Regions from separate parts of the Nonomuraea sp. WAC 01424 genome, predicted to be linked through region 2. Evidence: riboswitches for the same ligand, from Rfam matches in the RefSeq annotation. Region 2 holds a riboswitch; each other region holds the start of a gene.
The links. Region 2 has a riboswitch for cyclic di-AMP ahead of DMB42_RS56385 (hypothetical protein). Riboswitches for the same ligand answer to the same signal wherever they lie in the genome.
Positions count from the first base shown of each region.

Region 1: it holds a riboswitch for cyclic di-AMP, as region 2 does, so the genes downstream of both, DMB42_RS04325 (C40 family peptidase) here and DMB42_RS56385 (hypothetical protein) in region 2, are expected to answer to the same signal.
Region 3: it holds a riboswitch for cyclic di-AMP, as region 2 does, so the genes downstream of both, DMB42_RS30510 (CHAP domain-containing protein) here and DMB42_RS56385 (hypothetical protein) in region 2, are expected to answer to the same signal.
Region 4: it holds a riboswitch for cyclic di-AMP, as region 2 does, so the genes downstream of both, DMB42_RS10310 (CHAP domain-containing protein) here and DMB42_RS56385 (hypothetical protein) in region 2, are expected to answer to the same signal.

Region 1 covers NZ_QHHZ01000001.1:906,015-913,553, forward strand. The annotation lists gene DMB42_RS04305 (carbohydrate ABC transporter permease) at 1-584, shown strand, start outside; gene DMB42_RS04310 (glycosyltransferase family 4 protein) at 593-1,678, opposite strand; gene DMB42_RS04315 (M48 family metallopeptidase) at 1,675-3,489, opposite strand; gene DMB42_RS04320 (hypothetical protein) at 3,501-4,331, opposite strand; gene DMB42_RS04325 (C40 family peptidase) at 4,465-4,917, opposite strand; cyclic di-AMP (ydaO/yuaA leader) riboswitch at 5,072-5,235, opposite strand; gene DMB42_RS04330 (NlpC/P60 family protein) at 5,574-6,500, opposite strand; gene DMB42_RS04335 (NYN domain-containing protein) at 6,634-7,539, opposite strand, start outside.
Region 2 covers NZ_QHHZ01000008.1:142,591-150,129, forward strand. The annotation lists gene DMB42_RS22755 (NAD(P)-dependent oxidoreductase) at 1-458, opposite strand, end outside; gene DMB42_RS22760 (helix-turn-helix domain-containing protein) at 513-863, shown strand; gene DMB42_RS22765 (roadblock/LC7 domain-containing protein) at 1,001-1,375, shown strand; gene DMB42_RS22770 (DUF4388 domain-containing protein) at 1,379-2,233, shown strand; gene DMB42_RS22775 (roadblock/LC7 domain-containing protein) at 2,263-2,634, shown strand; gene DMB42_RS22780 (hypothetical protein) at 2,662-3,033, shown strand; gene DMB42_RS22785 (alpha/beta fold hydrolase) at 3,042-3,911, opposite strand; gene DMB42_RS56385 (hypothetical protein) at 3,966-4,682, opposite strand; cyclic di-AMP (ydaO/yuaA leader) riboswitch at 4,860-4,994, opposite strand; gene DMB42_RS22795 (DUF5302 domain-containing protein) at 5,160-5,360, opposite strand; gene DMB42_RS22800 (MDR family MFS transporter) at 5,408-6,862, opposite strand; gene DMB42_RS22805 (PadR family transcriptional regulator) at 6,918-7,415, shown strand; gene DMB42_RS22810 (rod shape-determining protein) at 7,500-7,539, shown strand, end outside.
Region 3 covers NZ_QHHZ01000011.1:434,907-442,445, reverse strand. The annotation lists gene DMB42_RS30530 (DUF6716 putative glycosyltransferase) at 1-519, opposite strand, end outside; gene DMB42_RS30525 (hypothetical protein) at 516-1,460, opposite strand; gene DMB42_RS30520 (aldo/keto reductase) at 1,558-2,379, shown strand; gene DMB42_RS30515 (Gfo/Idh/MocA family protein) at 2,399-3,352, shown strand; cyclic di-AMP (ydaO/yuaA leader) riboswitch at 3,470-3,607, shown strand; gene DMB42_RS30510 (CHAP domain-containing protein) at 3,621-4,316, shown strand; gene DMB42_RS30505 (class I SAM-dependent methyltransferase) at 4,368-5,186, opposite strand; gene DMB42_RS30500 (YciI family protein) at 5,355-5,783, shown strand; gene DMB42_RS30495 (RNA polymerase sigma factor) at 5,829-7,067, shown strand; gene DMB42_RS30490 (extracellular solute-binding protein) at 7,410-7,539, shown strand, end outside.
Region 4 covers NZ_QHHZ01000003.1:206,414-213,952, forward strand. The annotation lists gene DMB42_RS10290 (phosphoenolpyruvate hydrolase family protein) at 1-490, opposite strand, end outside; gene DMB42_RS10295 (Tm-1-like ATP-binding domain-containing protein) at 490-1,713, opposite strand; gene DMB42_RS10300 (nuclear transport factor 2 family protein) at 1,819-2,277, opposite strand; gene DMB42_RS10305 (TetR/AcrR family transcriptional regulator) at 2,375-2,932, shown strand; gene DMB42_RS10310 (CHAP domain-containing protein) at 2,994-3,704, opposite strand; cyclic di-AMP (ydaO/yuaA leader) riboswitch at 3,718-3,855, opposite strand; gene DMB42_RS10315 (luciferase family protein) at 4,110-4,457, opposite strand; gene DMB42_RS10320 (glycosyl hydrolase family 18 protein) at 4,700-6,658, shown strand; gene DMB42_RS10325 (hypothetical protein) at 6,818-7,111, shown strand; gene DMB42_RS10330 (PP2C family protein-serine/threonine phosphatase) at 7,112-7,539, shown strand, end outside.

The DNA.
Region 1 (7,539 bases), on a different contig from region 2:
TCGCCATCGCGCGGCTGCGCATTCCCGGGCGCAAGGTGCTGCTGATCGTGTTCACCGCCGGGAACCTGCTGCCGCCGCAGGTGCTCATCACCCCGCTCTACACCCTGTACACGCTGGTCCCGCTGCCCGCCTGGCTGTCGGACTCCCAGTCGCTCTACGACTCCTACCTCGGGCTGATCCTCATCCACGTCGCGTTCCAGTTCGGCTTCTGCGTCTTCGTGATGGCGAACTTCATGCGCACGATCCCGGAGGAGATCACCGAGGCGGCACTCGTGGACGGGGCGAGCGTGTGGAAACGCTACTGGCGGCTCACGCTGCCGCTGTGCCGGCCGGTGCTGGCGGCGCTGTCCACCCTGCAGTTCACCTGGATGTACAACGACTTCCTGTGGGCGCTGGTGCTGATGTCCTCGGGCGACAAGCTGCCGGTGACCTCCGCGCTGAACAACCTGCGCGGCCAGTTCTTCACCGACTACAACCTGCTGGCGGCCGGGTCCGTGCTGGTGGCGCTGCCCACGCTGATCGTCTTCCAGCTCCTGCACAAGCAGTTCGTCGCCGGGCTCACGCTGGGGTCGACCAAGGGGTAGGAGCGGGCTCAGAGGAGGGCGTGGAAGCGGGCGGCGGCCTGGTCCCACGTCCACTCGCGGGTGATCCAGTCGCGGCCGCAGGTGCCCATCTTGCGGGCGCGTCCGGGGTCGCCGAGCAGGTCGACGAGTGCCTGCGCCACGTCCGCGACGACCTCGCCGTCCACGACGAGCCCGGTCTCCCCCGGCCGTACGGCGTCCGGCGCGCCGCCGGAGTTGCCCGCGACCACCGGCAGGCCGGTCGCCGACGCCTCCAGGAACACGATCCCGAGGCCCTCCACGTCCACGCCGTTCCAGCGGGTACGGCAGGGCATCGCGAAGACGTCGGCCGCCGCGTAGTAGCCGGGCAGGCTCGCGGCGGGGACCGTACCGGTGAACCTGATGGACTCGTGCCCGCCCGCCAAGCGCTCCAGCCGCGCCCGGTACGGCCCGCCGCCGACGAGCAGCAGCACCGCGCCCGGCACCGCGCGCAGCACCCGGGGCCAGGCCCTGATGAGCTGGTCCTGGCCCTTGCGCGGGACCAGCCTGGACACGCAGGCCACCACCGGCCGGCCGTCGAGGCCGAGCGCCGCCTTGGCCGCGTCCGGGTGGAACTGGCCGGTGTCCACTCCGGGCGCGAGCCGTACGAGCTTGTGCGGGGGGATGGCCGCCGCCAGGCGCTCGCGTGTGTAGTCGCCGAGGTAGGTCACCACGTCGGCGTGCGCGCCGATCCGGCGCAGCACCGAGCGGAAGCCGGGCGCGCCCGCCCATGACGCCTCGTGGCCGTGGGTGAGCATCACGACGCGCCGCGCGCCCGCCGCCCGCAGGCGGGGGGCGAGCAGGCCGAGCGGCGCGGCCGCGCCGAAGACCACGGTCGTGGCGCGATGCTCGGCCACCAGCCCGGCCGCCGCGCGGGCGACGGCCGGGGTGGGCAACATCAGCCGCGTCGGGTGCCGCACGACCCGGTACGGCTGACGCCGGTCGAACTCCTCGCAGCCCGGCCAGGTGGGGGCGTAGACGGCCACACCCGGCGTGCGGAGCGCGAGTCCGTGCACGAACGACTGGATGCCGCCCGGTCTGGGCGGGAAGTCGTTCGTCACGATGACCACGTCGGTCACGGTTCGGGGACGCCGTTCAGTCTCGCCCACGAGCGGGCCATGGCGATGCGCTCGGGGCTGGATGGATGGGAGGCATAGAGCACATATTCCACCGCATCCGGCGACAAGTCGGAAATGTTGGTTATCGCCAGGCGCTTCTGCATCGCGACGAACGTGGCCGGATCCCTGGTCAGGTCGAGGGCGTGCACGTCGGCCCGGGCCTCCACGTGGCGCGTGATCAGGTTCTGGGCCGGGTCGGAGACCAGCGAGGCCAGGGTCATCACGCCCATGAGCACGCCGACCGCGCGCGGGTCGGCCACCGACGCGATCCCCGTACGCCGCCGCAGCGGGCCGACCAGCAGGAACAGGCCGATCGCCCCGAACCCGGCCAGCAGGCCGCCGAGCAGCGTGCCGTCGAGCACGTCGGCGTGCTTGGCGTGGCCCAGCTCGTGCGCCACCACCAGCTCGACCTCCGACTCCGGCGCCTTGAGCAGCGTGTCGTAGACGACGATGCGGCGCGTGGCGCCGAAGCCCGACACGTACGCGTTGAGCGCCGTGGTACGCCGAGAGGCGTCGGCGACCAGCACGTCCTCGACCGGGACGCCGTCCCGTTCGGCCATGGCCAGCAGCTCCGTCCGGAGCGTGCCCTGCGGCATGGAGGTGAAGTCGTTGAACAGCGGCTCGAACACCACCGGGTAGACGTACGACACGCCCACGGTGAGCGCGAACGCGCCCACGGCGGCCGGGATCCACCAGCGCCGCACCTTGCGCGCCAGCGCCACGAGGGCGAGCAACATGATCGCCAGCAGCACCACGCTGACGCCGGTGTTCTTGAGCCGGTCGGCGGTCCAGCCCGCCCAGTCCTGGGTGGACAGGCCGTAGTCGCGCATGATCGTCTCGAACCACATGCCGAGCGGCCACCTGAGCGCTTCGGTGATCGCGGTGAGCACCACCACGCCGAGCACCACCCGCAGCCACCACGGGCCCCTCAGCACACCCAGCACCTTCGCCGAGAACGGCGTCAGCACCAGCAGCCCGGCGAACAGGACCGTCAGGCCGAGCGAGAGGTAGCCAGGCAGGCTGGTGGCCGCGTCGAACGCCTGCGACCTGGCGATCTGGGCGGCGCTGAAGTCGCGGGCGGGGTCGGGGGCCACGGCGGGTGCGGGGGCGGCCAGGACCCGCCAGGGGGTGGTGAACCCGGCCACGGCCAGGATCACGCCGCCGACCAGGGCCAGGGCGGCGCCGGCCGCCCGCCTGGAGCGGGACTCGGCGCGTCGGCGCTCACGCTCCACCAGATGCTCCGCCGCCCCCACCAACTTCCCGTCCCCGACCGGCCCCTCAGCGTCCTTCCCCTGGGCGCCCTTCCCCGAGGTGTCCTTCCCTGAGGCGCCCTTTTCCGGGGCGTCCTTTCCTGGGGTGGCCGCCGCGTGGGGGCGGTCGTCAGGAGTGGGGGGCGGGAGGTGGCGCGGGTCCTCGGCGTCCGGGTCGGCGTCCGCGTCGGCGTCCGGGGCCGCGGCCGGGTGGGTGTCGGGGTCCTCCGCGTCGTCGGGGTGACCGGACGGCTCACCAGGACCGGAGCTTGCCGAGCCCACCGAACCCGCCGAACCCACCGCGCCCACCGAGGCCGCCTGGGCCGATGAGGCCGGGGTGCCGTTTGCAGAGCTTGGTGGGCCGGTGGGGCTGTTGTCGCCGGTGGTGGCGCCGTCGTCGTCTCTGATGGCCACACCTCCGCCGTGCCCCGCCTCGACCGCCGTACCGGGCTCGTCGGCCACTCTGGCGACCGCCGCGGCGGGCTCGTCCGCCTCCCTGGGCGGGTCGTTCCGCTCGCTCATCTGCCTCCCCTTCACGCGAGCTGCTCTCGTACGTACTCGCGCCACCGTGCCGCCAGTGTCGCGGCGGTGAGCCCCACGGATGCGAGCGCCTGATCGACGCCGGCCACGCGGGCATCACGGTAGAGCCGTACCAGGGTCCCGTCACCGAACCGGTCCGCGAGGAATCGACACGCCAGCCACGCCTCCTGGTACGCCCGCGCGAGCCGTCCGGGATCCGCGGCGGTCGGAGCGAAAGCCGCAGGTCCGGGCAACTCGCTCGGCAGTCGTCCGGCCCGCACCTCGGCGGCCAGTTCGGCGGCGGCGGTCCTGACGGGGAGCCCGGCGTCGCGGTAGGCCACGTAGTCGGCGAAGCCCTCGTAGAGCCAGACGGGCAGGCGGTCGGTGCCCGCGGCGACGTGGGTGAGCTCGTGGGTGAGCACGACGTCGCGTCCGGTGGGGGTGAGCCGCGCGAAGGAGCCGGGCACGACGATCGCCGGGCCGCCGTCGGCGACCGCGGCCAGCCCGTCGAGCCGTCCCGTGCCGGCCAGCCCGGCCGCCTCGGCGTCGGAGTCCGGTACGACGACCAGGGGGCGTACCGGCCGGCCGAGCACCGCCGAGACCCGGCGGCCGGCGAGGTCGGCACGGCGGGCCAGGTCGGCGAGCAGTCCGGGCGCGGCGTGCCGCCCGACGACCACGGAACGCCCGGCTCGGGCCACCTGACCTCCCTCGCCCCACAACCCGCGCGCCCCGGCGGGCAGGACGGCGGCGTACGGCACGTCGGCGGCCGTCAGCAGCGCCGCCAGCAACAGGACGGGCAGGAGCAGCCGCGCGCCGCGAGGGGACGGACGCACCTGCGAGGACACGGCCCGATGCTAGCCGCCCCCACCGACCGCACGCCCCGGCCTTCGCGGACGCCGGGCACACGAGTCCTCCAGGAGGCCGGACACGCGACAGGCCCCCGCCCGGACCGGGGAGGGTCCGGGCAGGAGCCTGTGGTCACGCGCCGGGTCGCACCGCGCCGACGAACGACGACTTCCGCCATCCGCCCAGTTTGTCGATGCGCACCCGCTGGCCGGTACGCGGCGAGTGGATCATCTTGCCGTGGCCGACGTACATGCCGACGTGGCCCAGCCCGTTGAAGAACATCAGGTCGCCCGGCTTGAGGTTGCGCCAGGAGACCTTGTGCCTGATGCGGGCGAACTGGCTGCTCGTCACGCGAGGGAGTCTCACCCCGGCCTTCTTCCAGGCGTACTGGACGAGACCGGAGCAGTCGAACGCACCAGGACCCGTGGCCCCGTACCGGTACGGGTCGCCGATCTGGTGCTTGGCGGCGGAGACTGCCCTGCGGGCCTTCGACGCCTGCCGGGCGGCTCGTGCCGCCTTGGCCGACCTGGCGGACCTGGTGGTCTTCGCCGACTTGGCGGTGGCCGCCCTTGCGGTGGTGGACACCGCCGTGAGCGCCGATTCGCTCGCCGTCTGCGCCCCGGCCGGTACGGCATGGAGAACCGCACCTCCGGCCGTCACGGTCATCGTGAGTGCGACGCCCTTCAGGGCGAGACGGGACAGACGGGGGTTATGCAGGGAGGTAGACAGGATTTCTCCTCGTGTCTTCCACGAACGCCTACCGGGTTAGCTGACGGATTCGGGCCTGGAAGTCGCCCTACGGCGCGATGAAGCGCCGATTCACCCCTGATCCCGGGGGATAACGGGATCTTTGGGTCCCCGGCTCCGTGCCTCCTGGCTGCACGGACTCGGCAGGTCGCCGCCTGATGGGTTTGTCTGAATGGGGATATCGGTGGCGACCGACGGATTTTTGTTGATCACAGCGACCATGGCGTGTTCGCCGCGACGCCAGAAGCTACGCGGAAGGGTCAAGGTTGGGCAAAGTCCCAGTCAGGTTGTAAAGATCAGATAAAGGGGTGAGTAAAGAACGGAAGTCCTGCTGGAGAAGAGGTTCCGTTATTCAAATGTGACCCTTCTCACACTTCCTGGAGCACCCGGTTGTCAGGACCCGTTCGTCCCGTTCGCACCTTTCGTCCCGTACTGACCGACAGCGCTGTCAGCCGCCCCGAAGGGCACGCCCGAGGACGGCCCCAGGGGCGGCCTCAGGGGCGGATGGCGCCGACGAGCGGGCGGCCGTAGTCGGCGAGGCGGACGACCTTGACGACGTCGCCCGTCTGCGGCGCGTGCACGATCTTGCCGCCGCCCGCGTAGATGCTGACGTGACCGAGGCCCTCGCTGAAGATGAGGTCCCCCGGCTGGAGGTCCTTGATGTCGACCTTCCGGCCGGCGCCCCACGCCCACTGCTGCCACGTCGTACGCGGCAGGGAGACGCCCGCCGCGTGCCAGGCGGCCTGGGTCAGGCCCGAGCAGTCGTACCCGCGCGGGCCCGTGCCGCCGTAGATGTAGGGCTTGCCGACCTGGGCGAAGGCGAAGCGCAGGACGGCGGCCGCGCTGCCCGAGGCGGGCCCGGTGTACTTGATGCCCGTGCTGTTGGGGTTGCCGGGGTTGTACGCGTCCAGCTTGTCCAGGAGCTTCTTCTGCTCGCCGATCAGCTTCAGCACCTCGGCCCGTTCCTTCTGGACCGAGTCCCGTTCCTCGTCCGCCTCCGCCAGCGCGGTCTGGGCGTTGTCGCGCTCGTCCTTGAGGCCCTTGTTCTCGCGGTCGAAGGCGGCCAGCTTCTCCAGCCGCTCGCGCGAGATCTGCCCTGCCATCGCCAGCCCGGACAGCAGGTGGTCGGGGTTGTCGGCGCCGACCATGCCGGGCCAGGACGTGACGTCCCCGCCCATCTTGTACGCGTCCACCGCCACCCTGATGACCTCGGCGCGCAGCTCGGCGACCGTCTGGAGCTTCTGCTTGTAGCGGTCGTTCAGCTTGGTGTAGGCGTTCTTGGCCTTCTTGTACTGCTCCGTCGCCGTGTTGTACCGGTCGACGACCTTGTCGGCCTTGTCGTTGAGCTTGTCGAGCTTCGCCTTGACCTGCTTGACCGTGGGCTTGGGATCAGCGAGTGCCGTACCCGCCGGAACCGTCATCAGTCCGATCGCGAGACCCGCGGCCACCGCCACCCGGCCAACCCTCACAGCGTCGCCTCCCAGGGGATTCCACCTGGGGCGAAATAGTACAGAAGTGGCGAGTGGGGTCTCACCAAAGGTGCTAATTCGTAACTTATGCGCGGCCCAACCGGCGCAGCAGCAAACCAGACGGAACCGGTCTGGCGCCCATCCGGCGTACGGACTCGGCCACCTCACGGTCGGAGGAGACGACCGCGATGGCCCGTCCGGGCGGCTCGGCCCGGACGAGCTGGCGGATGAGGTCGTCGGCGATCTCGCCCGGCGCGCTGAACAACACCCGCACCCCGCGCGGCGCCACCACCTGCACCGGCGCGTTGAGCTCGGCGCCGTCGAAGACCACCGTCACCTCGACCCTGGTCTGCGCGACCAGCCCGCCGAGGCCGGTCATCAGCCGGTTGCGCTGGTCGGCGAGGGTGAGCGTGCCGTAGCCGGTCTTGGTGACGTTGTAGCCGTCGATGATCAGGTGAACCTGCGGCAGCGCGAGCAGCTGGTCGAGGAGCTGCGGGTCGTCGTCGGCCAGCGCCCGCGCGGGCACGCCGCGCACCCCGGGCCGCTCGCCGGTGCTGGCGGCGACCGAGTCGGCGGGCCTGCTGATCGTGGTGGGCAGGGCCAGCTCCCTGCGCAGCCCGGCCGAGGCGTCCTGGAGCGCGTCGAGCAGCACCCTGATGCGGGCGTCCTCGATGCTGCGGCCCTCGCGGGCGGCCCGGCGCGAGGCTTCGAGCTGTTTCTCCACGTCGGCCACCCGCCCGACCAGCCGCCGCAGCTCGGCCTCGCCCGCGTTGCCGGCGGTGGAGGCGGCGTGGCGGGCGTCGTCGGCGGCCTGCTCCATCTCCTCGGACCTGCGGGTGGCCGCCTTGGCGCGCTCGCGGGCCTCGTGGAGCTTGCGTCTCAGGTCGGAGTTCTCGGCGCGGGCCGCCTTGATCTGCTCGCGCAGCCGGTCGGCCTCCTCCTTGGCGGCGGTCTTCTGCGCGGCCAGCTGCTCGCGCAGCCGCGTCACCGC
Region 2 (7,539 bases):
GTGCGCTCGCCCGGCTCGATCACGGCGGCCGGTGAGATGTACGTCCAGTCCAGGTCGGTCACCTCCCGGTAGAGCCCGAGCGCGGCCCGCGCGGACCTGGCCTCCTTCTTGTAGATGTCCGGGAAGCCGGGCGTGTCGACCAGGTCGACGCCGGGGGCCACCTGGAGGCTGCCCGCGCCGCCCACGATCACCACCCGGCTCACCCCGGCGGCCCGCAGGCCGTCGATGAGGGCGCGGTTGGCGGCGAGGAACGGCGGCTCGGGCTCGGTGCCGTCGCGCGGCGGGGCGATGGCCGAGACGACGGCGTCGTACCCCTTGGCGATCGTGGCGGCGTCGTGGACGTCGCCCTTGACGGGACCGCGGCGGCTGACGCCGGTGACGTCGTGGCCGCGTTCGGTGAGTTCGCTGACGATGCGCTGACCGATCATCCCGGTCGCGCCGAACACGAGGATCTTCATGAGAAGCACAGTATCCAACAGATACTGGTTACTTCATCGTGCTATAAGTACCTTATGGATACTGGCGATGCTTTTGACCCGAACTGCCCAACCAGGCTGGTCCTGGACCGGATCGGTGACAAGTGGTCGGTGCTGGTGCTGCTCAGCCTCATCGACGGGCCGATGCGCTTCACCGCGCTGCGCGGGCGTATCAACGGGGTGACGCCGAAGGTCCTGACTCAGACGTTGCGCGCCATGGAGCTGGACGGGCTGCTCACCCGCGAGGTCTTCGCCGAGGTGCCGCCGCGGGTGGAGTACACGCTGACCGACCTCGGGCGTTCGCTGCACGCGCCGATCTCGGTGGTCGCGCGGTGGGCCGAGGAGAACGTGCACGAGATCCTCCGCCATCGCGAGAAAATTTCGTGAATTGATCTTATTTCCGCACTAGTGATGGTTTTCTTCGCCCTGGCCGTATAAAAACGTATCTCTCGTTTAATGGCGTGACTTCTGGCTACTCGCGGCCCCCTACGCTTTCCCCGTCTCACGACGGAGGGAGAACGGCGGTGCTGGGAGTGGACACCTGCCTGGCGGAGGTCATGTCAATACCGGGCGCGCTCGACGCCATGCTGGTCGACGGCACCAGCGGTATGGCGGTCGCCTTCAGCAGCGCGTCCGGCGTGGACGCCGACAGGTCCGCCGCGGCGCTGACCGAGGCGCTGCGCGCCACCACCGACGGGCTGACCCGGACGTGTCCCGGCGAGATCGTGCGCATCGACGACATGCTCGTCACCACCGACCGGGGGCACCACCTGCTCCGGCTGCTGGAGACGGCCTTCGAGGGGCCGCTGGTCATCTACGTACGTCTCGACCTGGAACGGTCGAACCTCGCCCTGGCCCGCTACCGCCTGCGGGCCATCGCCGGCCTGCTGACGACCTGAGCCATGACCGCCCTCGACTCGCTCCTCGCCGGACTCGCCCGCGAACGCGCGACAGGGGCACTGCGGCTGGGCAGGAACGGCACGGTCTTCCTGTCGGACGGGCGCGTGACGTACATGGAGTGCGCGCAGACCCCCGGCGTCGAGCGGCTGTTCGCGGCCAGGGGGCGGGTGTCGGAGTCGGCGCTGCGCGCGCTCCAGGCGGACGGCGGCCGCGCCCGGCTGCTCCAGGAGGGCCCGGTCACCCTGGCCGAGCTCCAGTACGCCGTCCTCGGGGTGGTCCTGGACGCCGCGTTCTTCCTGCTGCCGGTGACCGGCGTACGGCCGAAGTTCCGGCCCGGGGAGGAGCACTGGCTGGGCGGGCAGTGGTTCTTCGACGTACCGGAGCTGGTGCGCGAGTGCGCCCGCCGCCGCGACCAGCTCACCGGCATCTGGCCCTCCTCCGACGTGGACACCCAGCCGGTACGGCCGATCCCCCGCCTCCCCGGGCACGGGGTCGCGCTCAGCCAGGTGCAGTGGGAGGTCGTCGTACGGGCCGACCAGAAGGCGACGCCTCTGGAACTGGCCCGGCACCTGGGCCGGTCGGGCTACTCGGTGCTGCTGGCCGTCAGGAAGCTGGCCGCCGCCGGCCTCCTCGCCCCGCCGGACCCGGCACGGCCCGCCGCGACGCCCCCGCGCCGCCCGGACGACAACCCAGGCACAACAGACCCCCTGCCCCGACGGGTCCCGAGCCCGGTGCCGGTGCCCGCGCGCACCGGGGAGGGCGGCTCCCACCAGGCCGCCGGGCCGCGGCCGACGGCGGACCCGACCGATCTGACGCTGCTGCGGCGGCTGAAGAAGGCGCTGGAGGAGATGCCGTGAGGTTCCCCTCACGCAGGAGGAGGCCACCCGTGGAGCTACGGCAAGAGGTCCTGGCGGAGATGGAGCTCCTGCGCGGCCGTACGCCGGACGTCACCGGCAGCGTCGCCTGCACCGTGGACGGCCTCCAGATCGCCTGCGACCTCGAAGGAGAGACCGGCGAACGGGCGGCGGCGCTGTCGGCGGCCCTGCTCGCGATGAGCAGCCGGATGCTGACCATGACGGGCCGCGGGACGTTCGAGGAGACCCTCGTCTCCGGCACCGCCGGTTTCGTGGCCTTCTACGCCGCGGGCCCCACCATCGTCCTCACGGTCCTGGCGGGACCCGGCGCCAACGTCGGGCTCCTCCGGCTGGAGGGCAGGAAGACGGCGGCCTCCGTGGCCGCCGTGGCACGCAAGCACTGACCATCCCGACCGAAGCGGAGGAAAAGCATGGCAGGCATGGACGTCTCCCTCAAGGAGATGATGGGCATCGACGGCACGATCGGCGCGGCGATCGTCGACCACGGCAGCGGCATGGCGCTCGGCACGCTCGGCGGCTCGAAGGAGCTGGATCTCCAGGTCGCGGCCGCGGGGAACACCGAGGTCATGAAGGCCAAGCTGCGCACGATGGACTCGCTGGGCCTCAAGGACGGCATCGAGGACATCCTGATCACGCTCACCGCCCAGTACCACATCATCCGCCCGATCACCGGCCGCAGCGGCAAGGGCCTCTTCCTCTACCTCGCCCTCGACCGCAACCGCGCCAACCTGGCCCTGGCGCGGCACATGCTCAAGGTCATCGAGGAGAAGCTGGAGCTCTGAACACCGCCTCACGGCTCCGTGACGGCCGCCGTCACGGAGCCGGTGTGCGCGCCGACCTCGGCGACGATGGCGGGCCAGAGCGGGCGCGGCAGGTCGTGTCCCATGCCCGGGTACGTGACCAGGCGGGCGCCCGGGATGGCGGCGGCCGTGGCCCGGCCACCGGCGACCGGCACGAGCTGGTCGTCCTCGCCGTGGATGACCAGCGCGGGCACCTTCAGCTCGCCCAGCGGCGACGTACGGTCGCCCGAGGCCAGGATGGCGGCGAGCTGGCGGGCCGAGCCGGCCGGGTCGTGGCAGCGGTCGAAGGCGAGCCCGGCCAGCCTGCTGACACGTTCGCGGTCCAGCTCGTAGCCGGGGGAGCCGATCACGGCCCAGGTCCGCAGCGCGTCGGCGACGACCGCCTCGCGGTCCGCGGCGGCCTTGGCGAGCAGCACCGCTGCGGCCGCCTCGGTCGGCGGAGCCGCCTGGGGGCTGGGCGTGGACATGATCGAGGTCAGGCTCAGCACGCGGCCGGGATGCCGGATGGCCAGCGCCTGGGCGATCATCCCGCCCATCGAGGCGCCGACGACGTGCGCGGCGGGCCATCCCAGGACGTCCATGAGGGCGGCGCTGTCGTCGGCCAGGTCGTCCAGCAAATACGGCGAAGGCGCCCCCCATTGGGGAACGCCCTCGTCGTGGAGATGGGTGGACAGGCCCGCGTCGCGGTTGTCGAACCTGACGACGTGGTGCCCCTGCTCGGCCAGGAGTTCACAGAAGTCGTCGTCCCAGTGGATGAGCTGGGCGCCGAGTCCCATGATGAGCAGCAGGGGCCGTCCCGCAGAGGAGCCGAAGCTCTCGTAGGCGATCTCGATGCCGTTCGCGGCTGCGCGCTGGATCACAGCGACCAGAATGTCATTCTGGTCGTTCGGCGTAAAGAGCCGTATGTCCAGGGATCAGTCGTTCAGGAGCTTGCGCAGGCGCTCGTTGTTGAGTACCACGCCGCCACCGGCCACCACCAGCACGCCGGCCATGACGGTGCCGCCCATCGCGACGGACTTGCCGATCCCCTCCTGGCCACCGGCGGAACCGGCGGCGTCGTCGGCGGACTGGGCGGCCTCGACCTTGGGCGGCTCGGCGGGGTTCGAGTCGTACCTGCTCCACGCGCCGGTCGAGAAGGCCACGGGGTAGTTCTTCTTGCCCTTGCCGTCGCCCCACTTGGTGATGACGTAGTCGATCTTGATGTGGCCGCGGCCGCCGTTGCCGTCCACGCCCAGGGTGTCGGAGTTGAAGCTGCCGCCGGTCAGTTCGGCGAAGGTCTTGGCGTCGAGGTCGAGCATGACCCCGCGATTGGAGGGCACGCCGGGGCCGCGGTCGCCGACGAAGAACGGCATCTTCTTGCCGTTGAACGTCACGTAACCCTCGGTCATCAGGGGCCAGCTCGGGCTGGCGGCCAGGCCCTTCTGCATGGGCTTGCCACTGGCGGGAAGTCCGGTGTCGCCGGCGCGGCCGGAGGAGTCGTCCCAGAAGTAGGAGGCCGTGGTGGACCCCTTGAGCAGGACCTTCTGGTCGTCGCCGGTGTCGGCGTGGGCGCAGGTGGCGCCGATGGTCAGCGCGCCCAGGGCGGACGCGGACAACAGGGCGATGGAACGCAGGCCAAATCGAGCAGACATGAAGCAGTGAGTCCTTCGCGAGGGGACAGGGGGAACGCGCGCGACTACGGTCCGTAACCGGGCAGAGCGCCGAAAGGGCGGTTACGCGGCGCGTGGGGGAAAGTCGGGGAAGAGGCCGCTCAGCAGGCGGCCGTCACTACACTGCCTGGGGGAACGACGAGGTGGTACATGCGGGTGAAGTCCTCTCCATCTCGCCTACCGGGTTAGCTGACGGGTTCGGGCGTGGAGATGCCCTACCGGCACATGGCCGGATTCACCCCAATGAGATGGGTCCCCGGTTCCCGACAAGTCGGGATTCGGCGCCAGCTGTCGCCCCTCTCCTGGTAGGGACTACGCCACCAGCTGGTAATTGGTTAAGACCGTACCCAGAGAAACGGACAAATACAAACGAATCGTCATGAATCGGGTAAAGATCTACCTGTCGCGGCAAAGAGAAAGGGGGCACGGCATGCCGTACCCCCAGAGAAATTGGGCCTTTCAGCCGCCGCTCTTGCGCCTGAAGGATCTTTTACTCGCGGCCGGACCGTGCGCCCCGTGGATCTTCGACGGGTCCACGCCCTTGCCACCCGCGGCCGAGTCGGCGTGCTGGTTGCGCTTGCGTTCCAGCGCCTCGCGGAACTTGCGCTTCATCTCGTCCTCGGGAGTCTCGTCGACTTCCGGCTCCGGTGTTTCCGCCATGAGGACCTCCTGGTGTTGGGGACATCCACAGCTTCGCATGACGTCGCTTACGACGCGAAACCGGCCTCCACTCTGTTTTCCGCCGCCGGCGCCTCCTCCACCAGCGCGCGCGGCATCATGACCAGCGCGACCAGGGCGACCACCGCGCCTGCCACCCCCAGCGACGGGATCACCACGGCCGCCGCCGAGGCGTGGGCGGCCGCGAGCCCGTGGACGGGCGCGTCCGTGCCGATGACCGAGGTGTACGCGGTGCCGCCCAGCGCCAGCGCCACCGAGCCGCCGATCTGCCGGAAGAAGGTCAGGTTGGCCGAGGCCGTGCCGATGTACCGCGGCTCGACGGCCTGCTGCACGGCCACGGTCAGCCCCGACAACATCGGGCCCATGCCGAGCCCGATGAGCACCATCCACCCGGCCAGCACCAGTCCGTCGGTACGCAGGGTCAGGTTCAGGCAGAGCAGGCTGCCGGCCACGAGCAGGAACGGCGCCACGACCAGCCACGGCTTGTACGTGCGCGTCCTGGACATCAGCGTGCCCATGAGCGCGCTGCCCGCCACCATGGCCAGCGTCATCGGGTAGATCCGCAGCCCCGACTCGGTGGCGCTGACACCCAGCGCCTGCTGGAAGTAACGCGGCAGGAACACCACACCGGCGTACATGCAGAAGGCCGTGAAGAACGAGGTCGCGTTGACCAGCGTGTACGTGCGGTCCCGGAACAGGTGCAGCGGCATGATCGGGCTCGCCACCCGCCGCTCCACCAGCACGAACACGACCAGCAGCACCAGCGCCAGCAGGATCGGCCCGGCCACGGGCAACGAGGTCCAGGAGTTGCCGTCCAGGCCCTTCTCGGTCAGGCCGAGCAGCAGCGCGCTGACGGCCACGCTGAACACCGCGATGCCCGCGTAGTCCGGCCGGCCCTCGCCGCCCGTACCGGGACGGAACGGCAGCCGCAGCACCACGATCGCGATCAGCACGATCCCGAGCGGCACGTTCACGTAGAAGGCCCACCGCCAGCTCGCGTGGTCGGTGAACAGCCCGCCCAGAAACGGCCCGGCCAGGTACGTCAACGCCATCACGCCGCCGAGCGCGCCCTGCACCCGGGCGCCGTTGCGTCCGGGCGGGAACATCTCCATCACCAGCGCCAGCGAGAGCGGCAGCAGCGCGCCGGCACCCAGCCCCTGCACCGCGCGGAAGGCGATGAGCTGGGTCATGTCCTGGGCGAGGCCGCACAGCGCCGACCCGGCCACGAACACCGACATCCCGAGGAGCAGCAGCGGCTTCCTGCCGTGCTGGTCGGAGAGCCTGCCGTACAGCGGCACGGTCACGGTGGAGGTGAGCAGATAGGCGGTGACCACCCACGTGTACAGCTCCGTGCCGCCCAGTTCGCCGGTGATGCGGGGCAGCGCGGTGCCCACGATCGTCTGGTCGAGCATCGCCAGGAACATCCCGCCGAGCACCGCCAGCAACACCAGGCCGTTGCCCTTGGTCTTCATGTCATTAGTCACAGGTGAAGATTGATATGTAAGAGCTGACATGTCAAGTCTTCGATATGCTGAGTGCATGTCCCTGCGGATCGCGCTCCTCGGCCTGCTCACCGCCAAAGGCCCGGCCAGCGGCTACGACCTGGCCAAGAGGTTCGAGCACTCGCTCAACCACGTCTGGCAGGCCGGGCACACACAGATCTATCCCGAGCTGGTCAAGATGGCCGCCGACGGCCTGGTGACGGTCGAGGCCGAGGGCGCGCGGGGCCGCAAGATCTACGCCATCACCCCCGACGGCAGCCGGCTGCTCACCGAGTGGCTGGTCGACCACGACCCGTCGGCGACCATCCGCAGCGAGACCGCCCTCCAGGCGTTCCTGCTGCCGCTGCTCGACACCGAGCAGGCCATCGCCGTGGTCGAGCGCATCAAGGGCCACTTCGAGGCCCGTCTCGCGGTGCTCGACTGCCAGCCCGAGGGCCAGTTCGGCAATTACGCGCTGTCCCTCGGACTGCGCCAGATGCGCTCCGGCCGGGAGTGGGCCGAGGAGACCCTGGCCGCCCTGCGGCGCGAAGGGTAAAACGGAACTCTTCGCTTCCTGGTGTTGCGTTGGAGAAGCGCCGGAAATAGACCCAGGCATGATGGTCAACCTCCCTGTAGGGCGATGAGGCTCCTGGGTCGTGACCTGGCGATGGATCTCGGCG
Region 3 (7,539 bases), on a different contig from region 2:
GGCGAACACGATCCGGTCGCCGATGCCGGCCGCCGCGCCCGGCCGCAGGAACGGCAGCCGGGCCAGCCCGACCGCCCCTCCCCCGCCGAGCCGGGCGGCGATGCCGGAGAACTCGGCCACCTCGCGTTCGCTGTGCACCACGAACAGGTCGCAGCCGCTGCGGAACAACCACGCCTTCTCCGTCGCCGGCACCGAGATGCCCGGCAGCCCGCTGACGAACACCGGCCGCGGCCGCAGCCCGGCCAGCACGTCGGCCACCAGCACGTCCACGACCGGGCCGGTGCAGCCGACGAGGATCGCGTCGGGCCTGGTGCGCTCGGCCAGGCGGCGCAGCGACCGCGCCGACAACACCGGGGGCGCCGCGCGCCCGCCCACCGCCGCCGCGATCTGCTCCGCCGAGGGCGCGATCGGGGTACGCACCACCACCAGCTCCGTCTCGCAGCCCGCGGGCAGGTCGTCGAGCAGGCAGGCCGCCCACTTCAGATACGAGTCGGAGTCGGCTACCGCCAGCACCCTCACCTGGAAGCTCCTGTCAAATGCGATCGCAGGTCGGGGGCCGCCCTGCTGGTCCACCAATCGTCGGGCACCTCGACGGGCTCGACCTCGACACCGCGCGGGCCGAGCAGCACCCGCAGCGAGGTGATCGCGGTCGAGGGGAGGCTGAGCACCCGCTGCCCGGCGTCGAGGCCGCGCAGCGTCAGCTCGGCCGGCACGCCCGCGTCGTGCACGGTGATGCCGGGGCGCTCCCTGATCAGCGCGAGGTCGACGGGGTCCTCGCGGCGGTGCGGGTAGTAGGCCAGCGGCTCGCGGCCGGCCAGCTCGGTCAGCCAGCGCAGGTAATGGTCGCGGTGCACCAGGCCGTTGCGGACCAGGGAGGTGCCGAGGACGACCGTGCGCTCGGCGGGGCCGTGGACGCTGGGCGGCTGGGCGCGCAGCCAGGCGAAGTCGTGGCGTACGAGGTCGACGCCCGCCTCGCGGACGGCGGCGGCCAGCTCGTCGGGGACGGGCAGCGCGGTGAAGACCGACACGCGGCTCATCCGCAGCCGCAGCGCGGCGGCCAGGCCGAGCAGCGCGCGCGTCCGCGACGGCGTCGCCCGCGCCCGCAGCAGCGGCCGGTACGGCCCGGCGGCCAGCAGTTCGAGCAGCCTGAGCGTGGCCAGGCCGTCGTCCACGATGACGATGCGGCCGGGGTTGGAGGTCAGCCAGCGCATCTGGACCTTGCCGGAGAAGGCGTCGCCGACGGCCTGGACGCGGCGCGGCATGCCCTCGCGCGGCTCGTCCAGCACCAGGCCGGCGGGCAGGTCGAGGCGGCGCAGCTCCTTGCGGGTGGCCCGCAGCGGACGCAGCCCGGCGCGCGGCACGACGAGGGTCTGCGGACCGAGGAGCCCGGCATGGTGGGCCTCGACGGCGCACAGCATCTGGAGCGGAGACTCCACCCAGGCCGACGCCTGTCTGACCACTCTGTTTCCCCCAGCCGGTGGATGGCCTTGCACGACCCGCCTCAAGGTAGCCCGGCCTGCTTAAGCCGCAAGAAACGACACGTGAACAATGGAGGGTATGAACTCGCTGATGCTCAACACAGACGGTGTGCAGATCCCGCAGCTCGGCTTCGGCGTCTGGCAGGTCCCGGCCGACGAGGCCGAGCGGGCCGTCACGACCGCGCTGCGCGCCGGATACCGGCATATCGACACCGCCGCCGCCTACGAGAACGAGGAGGGCGTCGGCGGCGTCGTGCGCGCCGCCGGGATTCCCCGGGAGAAGGTGTTCGTCACCACCAAGCTGTGGAACGGCGACCACGGCCGGGCCGAGCAGGCCTTCGACGAGAGCCTGGCCCGGCTGGGCCTCGACTACGTAGATCTTTTCCTGATCCACTGGCCGGTGCCCCAGCAGGACAAGTACGTACAGGCGTGGCGCGCGATCGAGAAGATCTACCGGGACGGCCGGGCCAAGGCCATCGGGGTCTCCAACTTCACCGTCGCCACCCTGACCCGGCTGATGAACGAGACCGACATCACGCCCTCGATCAACCAGATCGAGCTGCACCCGTACTTCCAGCAGCGCGAGATGCGGGCCTTCCACGAGGCCAACGGCATCCTGACCGAGGCGTGGAGCCCGCTCGGGCAGGGCAAGGGACTGCTGGCCGACCCGGCGCTCGGCGTGTTGTCGGAGAAGTACGGCAGGACGCCCGCGCAGATCGTGTTGCGCTGGCACCTCCAGCTCGGCAACGTGGCGATCCCCAAGTCGGTCACCCCGGCGCGGATCGAGGAGAACCTCGACGTGTTCGGCTTCATCCTCGACGCCGAGGACATGGCGGCCCTCGGCGCGATGAACGCGGGGCGGCGCATCGGGCCCGACCCCGACTCGTTCAACCTGACCTGAGCGCTCTACGATCTCGGGCGTGCGAGATTTCACGTGGGGGATAGCGGCGACCGGCGGCATCGCGCGTACCGTGGGGGCGGCCATCGTGGCCGAGCCGGGCATGGGGGTGGCCGCCGTCGGCTCGCGGAGCCTGGTCAGGGCGCGGGCGCTGGCCCTGCCGCTGGGCGCCGAGTCGGCCTACGACTCCTACGAGGCCCTGTGCGCCGATCCGGCCGTCGACGCGGTCTACGTCGCCACCCCGCACGCCCAGCACCTGGAGGTGGCCGAGGCCGCCATCGCGGCGGGCAAGTCGGTGTTGTGCGAGAAGCCGCTGGCGGCCACTGTGGCCGACGCCGAGCGCATGGTGGCGCTGGCGCGCGCGGCCGGGGTCTTCCTCATGGAAGCCATGTGGATGCGCTTCAACCCGCTGATCCAGCGGGTGGCGGCCGATCCGCGCTTCGGTGAGATCCGTTCGGTGCGGGCCTCGTTCGGGTTCGCGCTGCCCTACGATCCCGCCCACCGGTTGTGGGCGCCGGAGCTGGGCGGCGGGGCCCTGCTCGACCTCGGGATCTACCCGTTCGGGCTGGCTCAGCTCCTGCTCGGCATGCCGGAGGGGCTGCGGGTGACCGGCTCGCTGGCGCCCAGCGGGGTCGACGCCGAGGCGGGCGGGGTGCTGCTCTACCCGGGCGGACGGCGGGCGCTGGTGGACGTGTCGCTGCTCGCGCACCACCCCAACGACGCGAGCGTGGTGGGCACGTCGATGCGGGCCGACATCCGGGCGCCGTTCTGGGCGCCGGAGCGGGTGTTGTTGTCGGGGCCGTCGATGGAGCCGGAGGAGCTGGTGCTCGATCCGGCGGACAACGGCTACGCCGGGGAGCTGCGCGAGGTGCGCGCCGCCACGGCCGAGGGCCGTACCGAGAGCACGATCATGCCGCTTGACGAATCCCTTGCCATGATGGGACTTCTGGCCGACGCGCGCGGACAACTCTCCTAGCTGGGCCTTTAGGCAGTTGCCACACTCTTGCCCGATGTATTACCTTGTGGGGCATCTCGTGGCAGACGTCCGGTTTGTCCGACTTTGTTCAACCATCGCACGACATTTCACAGGATCGTCCTGTGACCGCTGAATCCGCCTCCGGGCGGAACCGGGGACCCACGTCCTTTGGGGTGAATCGGCACTTCGGTGCCGTAGGGCAGCTTCCACGTCCGAACCCGTCAGCTAACCCGGTAAGCGGCATGGAAGCAAGGAGTTAATGCCCTCGATGGCCATACACCGTCTCTCCCGTGCCCCGAAGATCAACTACGCCCGCGCCCCGCTCGGCGTGACCGTCATCGCCTCCGCGCTCGGCGCCCACGCCACCGCCGCGAGCGCCGACACCACCGACCCGGCCGCCGCCTCCGCGCAGGCGGCCGTCGCGCCCGAGGCCGCCACCCAGGCCCGCATCCCCACCGAGACCCAGGTCAACGTGACCGCCGCCCAGGTGCTGGCCATGGCCAAGGCCCAGGTCGGCACCTCGGAGAACGCCTACGGCGGCGGCACCAAGTTCCAGAAGTGGTACGCCGACTCCCAGCGCGCCGACGAGACCGTCGCCCGCGACGGCGGCAGCCGCCAGGACTACATCAACGCCCCCTGGTGCTCGATGTTCGTCTCCTGGGTCGGCGAGGAGACCGGCGCCCGCCCGCAGGTCGGCTGGGACGCCTGGACCGTCGCCCACGCCAAGTGGTTCGCCGCCAACAAGCGCTGGGGCAGCCAGGCCAAGCCCGGCGCCGTGGTCTTCTTCTCCTGGAGCGGCAGCAAGAACCTGGGCGCCATCCAGCACGTCGGCTTCGTCGTCAAGGACAACCACGACGGCACGATCTCCACGATCGAGGGCAACACCGGCAACGGCAAGGTCGAGGAGCGCGTCCGTCCGAAGTCGCAGGTCGTCGGCTACGGCTACCCGCAGTACGCGGGCTGACCCCCGGCTTTCGAGCGCGTGTCCCCGTGGGGGACGCGCGCTCGCCGCGTCTCAGGGCCGCACCGCGAGCAGCGAGTACAGGATCGGCAGGTTCGTCCCGTCGACGGGGAACCGGTGGAGGCCGTCCGCGCCCGCGGCCAGCAGCCCGCGCGGGTCCATCTCGGTCGCGACGTGCTCGCCCAGCTCGGCCACCGTGAGCCCGGCCCGCGCCGCCGCGGTGACGATCTCCCCCACCGAGTACGGGTACTGCACCGACTCCTGGGCCTCGGTCACCACCCCGGCGTCGGCGTACGTGCCGGTCACCGTCTCCCGGTGGGCCTCGCCGCCGCCGTAGGGCCAGTCGGCGACCAGCGGGTCGACCGAGGCCACGGTCTGGTAGGCCGGATGCAGGTCGACCAGCACCAGCCGCCCGCCGGGCCGCAGCGCCATGGCCGCCCCGCGCATCCACGCGCCGAGGTCGCCGATCCAGCACAACACGCCGTACGTGGCCACCACCACGTCGAAGCCGCCGGCCAGCTCCTCGGGCAGCCGCTGCGTGTCGGCCTCCACGAAGGCCGCCGCCAGCCCGGCCCGCGCGGCCAGGTCGCGAGCCCGCGCGACCGCCACCGGGGAGAAGTCGACGCCGGTGACCCGCGCCCCGAGACGCGCCCAGTTCAGCGTGTCCATGCCGAAGTGGCACTGCAGGTGGAGCAGGTCCTGGCCGGCGACGTCGCCCGCCAGGCGGCGTTCGAGCGCGTAGAGGGTCTGGTGGCCGTCGCGGAAGGCGCCGACGTCGTAGAACCTGTCGGCGGCGGTGGAGCCGTGGATCCGGGCGCGTTCGTCCCACAGGGCTCGGTTGGGGGCGAGGACGTCCCCGGCGGGTTCGGACATGGGTCGAGAATGGCACATCCCGGGCCTGCCCTTCACCGGCCTTTCCCGTACCGTGCCCTGAGACGGGACGGCCCGCGTGTCGATCCGGCCGGCGCCCGTTCGACGCGCATACGGGACCGGCCCCCGGAGCGGGGGCCGTGCGACAGAAGGGACCGCAGCGTGAAATTCATGATCGTCGGCAAGGCGAATCCGGCGACCGAGGCCGGGGAACTGCCCAGCCAGGAGATCGTCGACAACATGCACGCCTACAACGAGGCGCTGGCCAAGGCGGGCGTGCTGCTGGCCGCCGAGGGGCTCTACCCCAGCTCGCAGGGCGCGCAGATCGCCTACAGCGCCGGCGGGGCGAGCGTGATCGACGGCCCGTTCGCCGAGGCCAAGGAGCTGATCGCCGGGTTCTGGCTGATCCAGGTGAAGTCCAGGGAGGAGGCCATCGAGTGGGCGCTGCGCCTGCCCGTGCCGGGTGGCCACGAGGGCATCGGGCTCGACGTGTGGCGGGTGCACGACCCCTCCGACCCGCCCGACGCGGGCTCCTCCGACCCGGCGGAGATCGAACGGGAGAGGGCCATGCGCCGGCGTCTGGGCGGACGGGAGCACTGACCTCCGCTTGCGGGCCGGGGCGCGGGCTGGTGTCATGGGCCGGTGATGGCTTCCGACACCCACCGGGCGATCGAGGCGGTCTGGCGGATCGAGGCGGCCCGGCTCATCGCCGGGCTCGCCGGGCTGGTCCGCGACGTCGGCCTCGCCGTGGAGCTGGCCCAGGACGCGCTGGTCGCGGCCCTGGAGCAGTGGCCGGAGTCCGGCGTGCCGCGCAACCCCGGCGCCTGGCTGATGACGGTGTCCAAGCGCCGGGCCATCGACCTGATCCGCCGCAACGAACGGATGGCGCGCAACCTGGCCGAGCTGGGCCACCGACTGGAGAGCGCCGGGGACGAGCCGCCCGAGGCCGACGAGATCGAGGACGACCTGCTGCGGCTGGTCTTCACCGCCTGCCATCCGGCGTTGTCGACGGAGGCGCGGGTGGCGCTGACGTTGCGGGTGCTCGGCGGGCTGAGCACCGGCGAGATCGCCCGCGCGTTCCTGATCCCCGAATCGACGGCGGCCCAGCGGATCGTGCGCGCCAAGCGCACCCTGGCCGAGCGGCGGGTGCCGTTCGAGGTGCCGCAGGGGGCGGAGCTGGCGGGGCGGTTGTCGTCCGTACTTGAGGTCATCTACCTGATCTTCAACGAGGGCTACTCGGCGACCGCGGGCGACGACTGGATGCGGCCCGCCCTGTGCGAGGACGCGCTGCGGCTGGGCCGGGTGCTGGCCGGGCTGATGCCCGCCGAGCCCGAGGTGCACGGGCTGGTCGCGCTCATGGAGATCCAGGCGTCCAGGGCGGCGGCGCGTGTGGGGCCGTCCGGCGAGCCGGTGCTGCTGCTGGAGCAGGACCGCAGCGTGTGGGACCGGCTGCTCATCGGCCGTGGGCTCGCGGCTCTGGCGCGGGCGGAGGGACTGGGCGGCGGCACGGGCGGCCCGTACGTGTTGCAGGCCGCCATCGCCGCCTGCCACGCCCGCGCGGTCGATCCCGGCGACACCGACTGGGTACGCATCGCGGCCCTGTACGAGTCGCTGGCCCGGCTGGCGCGCTCCCCCGTCGTCGAGCTCAACCGCGCGGTCGCGCTGTCGATGGCCTACGGACCGGCGGTCGGCCTGGAGCTGCTCGACCAGATCGTGGACGAGCCGTCGCTCAAGGGCTACCACCTGCTGCCGAGCGTCCGCGGCGACCTGCTGTTCAAGCTGGGCCGGCGCGGCGAGGCACGGGCCGAGTTCGAGCGGGCGGCCTCGATGACGCGCAACGCCCGCGAGCGGGCCCAGGTAGGCCAGCGCGCCGCCGCCTGCTGAGGCGGGCGGAAGGTTTGGAACGTGCCAGCAAACCGTCACACAGGGTGACAGCGGGGCGCAACCGGGAGCAAGGCCAGGCTGTCCGGGCGACATGCCCTTGATGCGGCACAAAAGATGTCTCTTGAGGTGGGAGCGCTCCCAAGCAGCCCTTTACACCCTTCATGCCGATAAATCCTGATTAGGGGCGGCAAATCGCACGGTTGGTAACGGTTCCGTTTCGGCGGATTGACGGACACAGCCGGTAAGTGCACCCTTTGTGGGAGCGCTCCCAAACACTCCCACCGCGGCGGAGCGCGTGCCGCGGTGCACCTCCCCACCATTAACCCGAGAAGGGGTCCCACCATGATGATCAGCAAGCGTCGCGGTCTGGCCGCGGCCTCAGCCCTGGCCGCGGCGGCGCTGACCGTCGCGTCGTGCGGCAGCGGCGGCGACACGCCGGCCGCCAGCAACGCCCCCGCCTCCTCCGCGGCCG
Region 4 (7,539 bases), on a different contig from region 2:
CGGGGGTGAACACGTAAGGGGCGGTCAGCAGCTCGCGCTCGGCGGCCAGCCTGATCATCTCGACCTCCAGGTCGAAGCCCATGCCGGTCTCCTCCAGGTTCGCCCGGAAGACGCCGTCGATCAGGCCGACCGTCGGGAAGTTCTGGACGCCGGTGAACCCGATGTCCTTCAGCTCGTCGAGAAAGCGCGGCATCAGCCGGAACGGGTCGGTGCCGCACACCCCGGCCAGCACGGGTGTGTCCTTGACGACCGGCAGCACCTCGCCGGCCATCTCCACGACGATGGCGTTGGCGTCGCCGTACGGCATCAGGCCCGCCAGCGAGCCGCGACCGGCCATCCGGAACCGCCCGGAGTTGTAGATGATGAGCAGGTCGACCCCGCCCGCCTCGGCGGATTTGGCCGACAGCCCGGTGCCCGCGCCGCCGCCGATGATGAGCCGGCCCGCCTCCCGTTCGGCGCGCAGCCGCCGCAGTGCCTCGTCCCGATGCATCAGGCCCCCTTCTGGATCAGCCGGTGCAGCCGGGCGGCGGCGGCCACGGCGAACGTCGTGTCGTTGATGTCCTGGTCGCTCTCCACCACCTCGACGGGGCTGCCCGCGACGGCGGCGAGCACCGCGTCGAAGCAGGCCGCGTCGGCCTCGGGGTCGTGGAACGGGCCGCCCTCGACGTCGACGGCCGACACGCCGCCGCGCGGCACGAACAGCGTGACCGGCCCCGACGCGCGGGCCAGCCGCTCGCCGATCGCCCGCCCGATCTCGGCGTTCTCGGCGGGGGTGGTGCGCATGAGCGTCACGGTCGGGTTGTGCACGAGCAGCCGCCGTGACCTGAACCGTTCGGGGACGGTCTCCATCGGGCCGAAGTTGACCATGTCCACCGCGCCCAGGCTGACGACCTGCGGGATTCCGGCGTTCCCGGCGGCGGTCAGGCGGTCGGGGCCGGCCGACAACACGCCGCCCACGAGTTCGTCGGCCAGCTCGGTGGTGGTCAGGTCGAGCACCCCGGCGAAGTGGCCGCCCGCGGCCAGCGCCTCCATGGCGCGTCCGCCCGAGCCGGTGGCGCGGAAGACCAGCACCTCGTAGCCCAGGGACTCCAGCCGGGCCCGCGCGGCGTCCACGGCCGGCGTGGTGACGCCGAACATCGTGGCCGCGACCAGCGGTTTGTCCTCGCCGGCCGGCTCGGCGCGGGCGTCGTACGAGGCGGCCATCGCGCTGATCGCGGCGGCGGCGTTGGACAGGATGCGACGGGAGACGGAGTTGACGCCGGCGACGTCGACGACGCTGTACATGAGCGTCACGTCGCTCTCCCCGACGTAGGCGGAGACGTCGCCGCTGACCATGGTCGAGACCAGCAGCTTGGGCAGGCCGACGGGCAGCGCCCGCATGACCGCGGCGGCGATGGAGGAGCCGCCGCTGCCGCCGAGCGCGAGCACGCCGCTCAGGCCGCCGCGGGCGTGCAGGTCCCTGGCGATCGCGGTGGCCCCGGCCGCCATCGCGGCCAGCGCCGCGCCGCGGTCGCCCGCGCTCCTGAGCCGGTCGAGGTCGGTGCCAGCAGCCCGCGCGACGGCCTCGGCCGGGACGTCGGCGGCCAGCGCGGAGGAGCCCATCACGCCGGTGTCCATGAGGACGACGTCCTGCCCGGCCCGGGTGATCAGGTCGCGGACGAGGGTGTACTCCGCCCCCTTCGTGTCGAGGGTGCCCAGCAGCAGTACCGCCATGTCAGACCTCCTGGGATCGGCCTCTCGACCCTACCCCGGCGATCATCGCGCGAACCGGTATCCCACGCGCCCGGCTTCCTGCGATCCATCGACGCGTACGGGGAGTCAGTGGACGGGGAGCACGTCCACGCCGTGGTCCGACTCGGGGCGCGGCCCGAAGATACGGCGGTCGCCGGCCGAGATGGGGACGTCGTCGATGCTGGCCTCCCTGCGCCGCATCAGCCCCGACTCGTCGAACTCCCACTGCTCGTTGCCGTAGCTGCGCCACCATTGCCCGGCGGCGTCGCGGGACTCGTACTGGAAGCGGACGGCGATGCGGTCGCCGGTGAACGCCCAGAGCTCCTTGCGCAGGGCGTAGTCCAGCTCGCGGTCCCACTTGCGGCGCAGGAAGGCGGCGATCTCGGCGCGGCCCGTGACGAACTCGCCGCGGTTGCGCCACACCGAGTCCTCGGTGTACGCGAGCGCGACGCGGTCGGGGTCGCGGGTGTTCCAGGCGTCCTCGGCGGCCTGGACCTTGATCCGGGCGGTCTCCTCGGTGAACGGCGGAACGGGCGGGCGTGTCATGCGATGTCCTCTCATGTCGAGAGAACGGGCGTTCTCCCGGGCTGTGCGCTAGCGTAGAGAACGAGCGTTCTCCGCGGCAAGCATCTGGAGGAGTGTCATGGATCACGAGCAGCGGTTGCTGGACGCCGCGGGCGACCTCTTCTACCGCCGCGGCGTGCAGGCGGTCGGCATGGACGAGATCAGGGCCGCGTCGGGCGTCTCGCTGAAACGGCTCTACCAGTGCTTCCCGTCGAAGGAGGCCCTGGTCGAGGCGTACCTGCGGCGGCGGGACGAGCTCTGGATGGGCTCGCTCACCGCGTACGTGGCCGACGACGGCGACGGCATCCCCTCGGTGTTCCGCTGGCTGGAGCGCTGGTTCACCGAGGACGACTTCCGGGGCTGCGGGTTCGCCAACGCCTTCGCCGAACTGGGCGCCGGTTCGGCCGTGGTGCGTACGGCGGTGCGCGAGCACAAGGAGCGCCTGCGCGCCTACCTGCGCTCGCTCTCGGAGGAGGCCGGCGCGGAGGATCCCGGCCTGCTCGCCGAGCAGTTGCTCACCCTGATCGACGGCGCCACCGTCACCGCGATGATCTCCGAGGACCCGGGCGCGGCCCGGTCGGCCGCCCACGCCGCCACCGCCCTGGTCGGCCAGCACACGAAACCTCCCACCCCCTGAGCCGCTCCCGCACACGAAAAAGCGCACCCCCAAGGTGGGAGTGCGCTCTTTCGGAGTGCGATCAGGCGGCGTAGGACGGGTACCCGTAGCCGACGACCTGCGACGTCGGGCGGACTCGCTCCTCGACCTTGCCGTTGCCGGTGTTGCCCTCGATCGTGGAGATCGTGCCGTCGCCGTTGTTCTTGACGACGAAGCCGACGTGCTGGATGGCGCTCAGGTCCTTGCTGCCACCCCAGGAGAAGAAGACCACGGCGCCGGGCTTGGCCTCGGTGCCCCAGCGGTCGTTGGCGGCGAACCACTTGGCGTGGGCGACGGTGTAGGCGTCCCAGCCGATCTGCGGGGTGGCGCCGGTCTGGTTGCCGACCCAGGAGACGAACATCGAGCACCAGGCGGCGTTGACGTAGGCCTGGCGGTTGCCGCCGTCACGGGCGACGGTCTCGCCGGCGCGCTGCGAGGAGGCGTACCACTTCTGGAACTTGGTGCCGCCGCCGTTGGCGTCCTCGGTGGTGCCGACCTGGGCCTTGGCGGTGGCCAGGACCTGGGCGGCGGTGACGTTGACCTTGCCCTTGGCGCTCTCGTCGCTCACCTTGGCGACGTACGGGCGGGCGGCGGTCCCGGCGGTCCCCGCGGCGGTGGTGCCGGCGGCGGCCTGCGAGGCGGTGTCGGCGTTCACTGCGGCGTGCGTGCCGAGCACGCCGGCGACGGCGGTCGCGCCGAGGTCGAGCTTGGCGAGGTCGAGCTTGAAGGCACGGTGAAGACGGTGCTTGGCCATGAGGGATTACTCCTTGTGCTTCCGTGCCGCTTACCGGGTTAGCTGACGGGTTCGGGCGGGAAGCTGCCCTACGGCACAGCAGTGCCGATTCACCCCGATGGACACATGGGTCCCCGGTTCCGCACACAGGCGGATTCAGCGGTCTCTGGTCAGGCAAAGGGCTGACGCACGTCTTCCCGGGCCCAGGAAAGGGCCTGAAGGTATATCTGCGACGCCCGGACGCGGATTGCCCGCGCCGACTCTGTACAACATGGGGCCTGCCTGGGTAATTCCCGGGCAATGTCATCCCTACCTGGGACGACTCCCCGCTTGGGTGTGTACAACCAACGTACCCGGCGAGTAATTCCAGGGCAAACGCGGGCAATTATTTCGGCAGTCGGCAAGAGAAACGCTGCTCGCCGAATGTCAGGCCACGTGCGCCTTTATGGCGACGCTGGTGAGGGCGAGCAGCAATTCCAGATCCGGCTCGGCGTCGACCTGCACGGCGACCCAGGCGCGGTCGCGGCAGGCATGGATCTGATCGCACGCATGGAGATAGGGCTCCAGGCGTCCGATGGCGGGTGCGGTGAGGCGTACGTGGATCTCGTCCCGGCCGGCCAGGCGCAGGATCTCGGTTCCGCGTACGGTGAAGGCGACCTGTTGCCCGGTGCCGCTGAGAGCCAGCGACGGCCAGGACCGTAACTCCGCGACCGCGCGGGCCACATAGGGTCCGCGGCGCGTAGGCGTCCGCCGCCAGGCGGAGATTCCTGCCACGATCCAATGCTGGGCCACGGCTCACCCCGCCGTCAGCCCCCGTTCCTGAACCGTTATCCCCCTGTGAACGGGCGTATCCGGGCCCTGACCGGCACGGTTACGGACACCTGACCGATACGTATTGACGCTCCCGCAGGCAGAAGCTACCGTCGATTCACAACTTAAAGGAAACTTTCCTAATAGTTTCCCCAGAAGTCTCCCATCCCACTCCCCACACACCCCCCAACGGATGTCGGAGCGACATGAAACACACCATTCTGAGCAAGGTCCTGGCGGGAATGGCGGCACTTGCCCTGCCCCTCACCGCGGCCGTGGCCGCCCCACCGATCGCCTCCGCCAGTACGGTGGCCTTCGCGGCGGCCTGGGCGCCGTGGACGGCCTACACCGCCGGCACGGTCGTCACCTACAACGGTGTCGACTACGTCTGTCTCCAGGCACACACCTCCCAGCCCGGCTGGGAGCCGCCGAACGTGGCGGCGCTGTGGAAGGTCTCCGGTGGCGGCGGCGGTGACACGACCGCGCCGTCCGTGCCGGGCAACCTGCGTTCGACCGGCGTCACGAACAACAGCGTGGCCCTGGCCTGGGACGCCTCCACCGACAACGTCGCCGTCACCGGCTACGAGGTCTACCGGGGCGGCACTCTGGTCACCACCGTCACGGGCACCACGTACAGCGACACGGGCCTGACGGCGAACACGGCCTACAACTACACCGTGCGCGCGCGGGACGCGGCCGGCAACCGCTCGGCCAACAGCAACCAGATCACCGCGACCACCACGGGCGGAGGCGGCGGCGACGACAAGACCCCGCCCTCGGTCCCCGGCAACCTGCGCTCGACCGGCGTCAGCAACAGCACCGTCTCGCTGACCTGGGACGCCTCCACCGACAACGTGGCCGTCACCGGCTACGAGATCTACCGGGGCGGCAACCTCGTCACCACCGTCACAGGCACCTCGCACACCGACACCGGTCTCAGCGCCAACACCTCCTACAACTACACCGTGCGCGCGCGGGACGCGGCCGGCAACCGCTCCGCCGACAGCAACCAGATCACCGCGACCACCACCGGTGGCGGCGGTGGCGGCGGTAACAAGGTGCTGGGCTACTTCGTCCAGTGGGGCATCTACCAGCGCGGCTACCACGTGAAGAACATCGACACCAGTGGCTCCGCGGCCAAGATGACGCACATCAACTACGCGTTCGGCAACGTGCAGAACGGCCAGTGCACGATCGGCGACAGCTACGCCGACTACGACCGCTTCTACCAGGCGGGCGAGAGCGTGGACGGCGTCGCCGACACCTGGGACAACGGCGCGCTGCGCGGCAACTTCAACCAGCTGCGCAAGCTCAAGAAGAAGTACCCGAACCTGAAGGTGCTCTTCTCCTTCGGCGGCTGGACCTGGTCCGGCGGCTTCGGCCAGGCGGCCCAGAACCCGACGGCCTTCGCCGACTCCTGCTACAAGCTGGTGGAGGACCCCCGCTGGGCCGACGTCTTCGACGGCATCGACATCGACTGGGAGTACCCGAACGCCTGCGGCCTGACCTGTGACACCAGCGGCGCGGCGGCGTTCAAGAACGTCATGTCCGCGCTGCGCTCGCGCTTCGGCTCGAACAACCTGGTCACCGCGGCCATCACCGCCGACGGCAACGACGGCGGCAAGATCGACGCAGCCGACTACGGCGGCGCCGCCCAGTACGTCGACTGGTACAACGTCATGACGTACGACTTCTTCGGCGGATGGGACGCGAAGGGCCCGACCGCCCCGCACTCGCCGCTCACCACCTGGGACAGGATCCCGATTCCCGGCTTCTACACCGACAACGCCATCCAGAAGCTCAAGAGCAAGGGCGTCCCGGGCGCCAAGCTGCTGCTCGGCATCGGCTTCTACGGCCGCGGCTGGACCGGCGTGACCCAGGCCGCGCCCGGCGGCACGGCGACGGGCCCGGCGCCCGGCACGTACGAGCAGGGCATCGAGGACTACAAGGTCATCAAGACCCGCTGCCCGTCCAACGGCACGGTCGCGGGCACGGCCTACGCCTACTGCGGCAACCAGTGGTGGAGCTACGACACGCCGAGCACGATCGGCGGCAAGATGAGCTACACGAAGAACCAGGGCCTCGGCGGCGCGTTCTTCTGGGAGCTCAGCGGTGACACCACCAACGCCGAACTCCTCACGGCCATGAAGAACGGCCTCGGATAAGTTCGCACCTCAGGGCCGGTCCCGGTTTCGGGACCGGCCCTTCGCCGTGTCCGGCGTGCCGCAGGACGGAACGCCAACTCTCTGGGAGAAGCTGGTCACCGGGGGTGAACGACGATTCTCTGGGGTGGCGGGCTCAAACAGCCCTTGTTCTCGACGCCGGTGTTCGTGGTCTTTCTGATCGGCATCACGGCGCTGGTGGTCGGGCTGGACAAGTTCACCGGCGGGGGCGCGGAGCTCGTACCGGTGCTGATCTTCCTGCCCGCGATCGTGTCGGGGCTCGGCACGGTGTGGCAGACGGCGATCGCGTCGTTGTGGGTGTTGCTGGTGGTGTCGGGCTCGGTCGCCTATCTGGGCGGCAACCTGCGCACGAACCTGGAGGTCTCCGGCTTCACCGCGGCGTTCGGGCTGATGAGCGTGGTCGGCGCGAGCTACCGGATCCAGCGCGAGGAGTAGGTGCGCCGGTTGCGGTCGGCGGCCGCGGCGCTGCAGCGCCAGCTCGTCAGGCCGCTGCCGCTGCGCTCGCTCGACGTGGTCGTGGACGGCCTCTACCAGCCCATCGAGGAGGACACGATGGTGGGCGGCGACATGTACGAGGTGGCGCCGTCGCCGCACGGGACCCGGGTGATGATCGCGGACGTGCAGGGCAAGGGGCTGCCCGCGATCGGCGCCGCACTGGCCGTGCTGGGCGCCTTCAGGGAGGCGGCCTACCGCGAGACCACCCTCATGGGCGTGGCCGACGCCCTGGAGGACGCGGTGATCAGGCACAACAGGTTCGCCGCGCACACCGGCGAGCGCGAACGCTTCGTCACCGCGCTTCTGCTGGACATCGGCCCGGAGCTGGAGGTGGACGCGGTCAACTGCGGGCACATCGCGCCGTACCT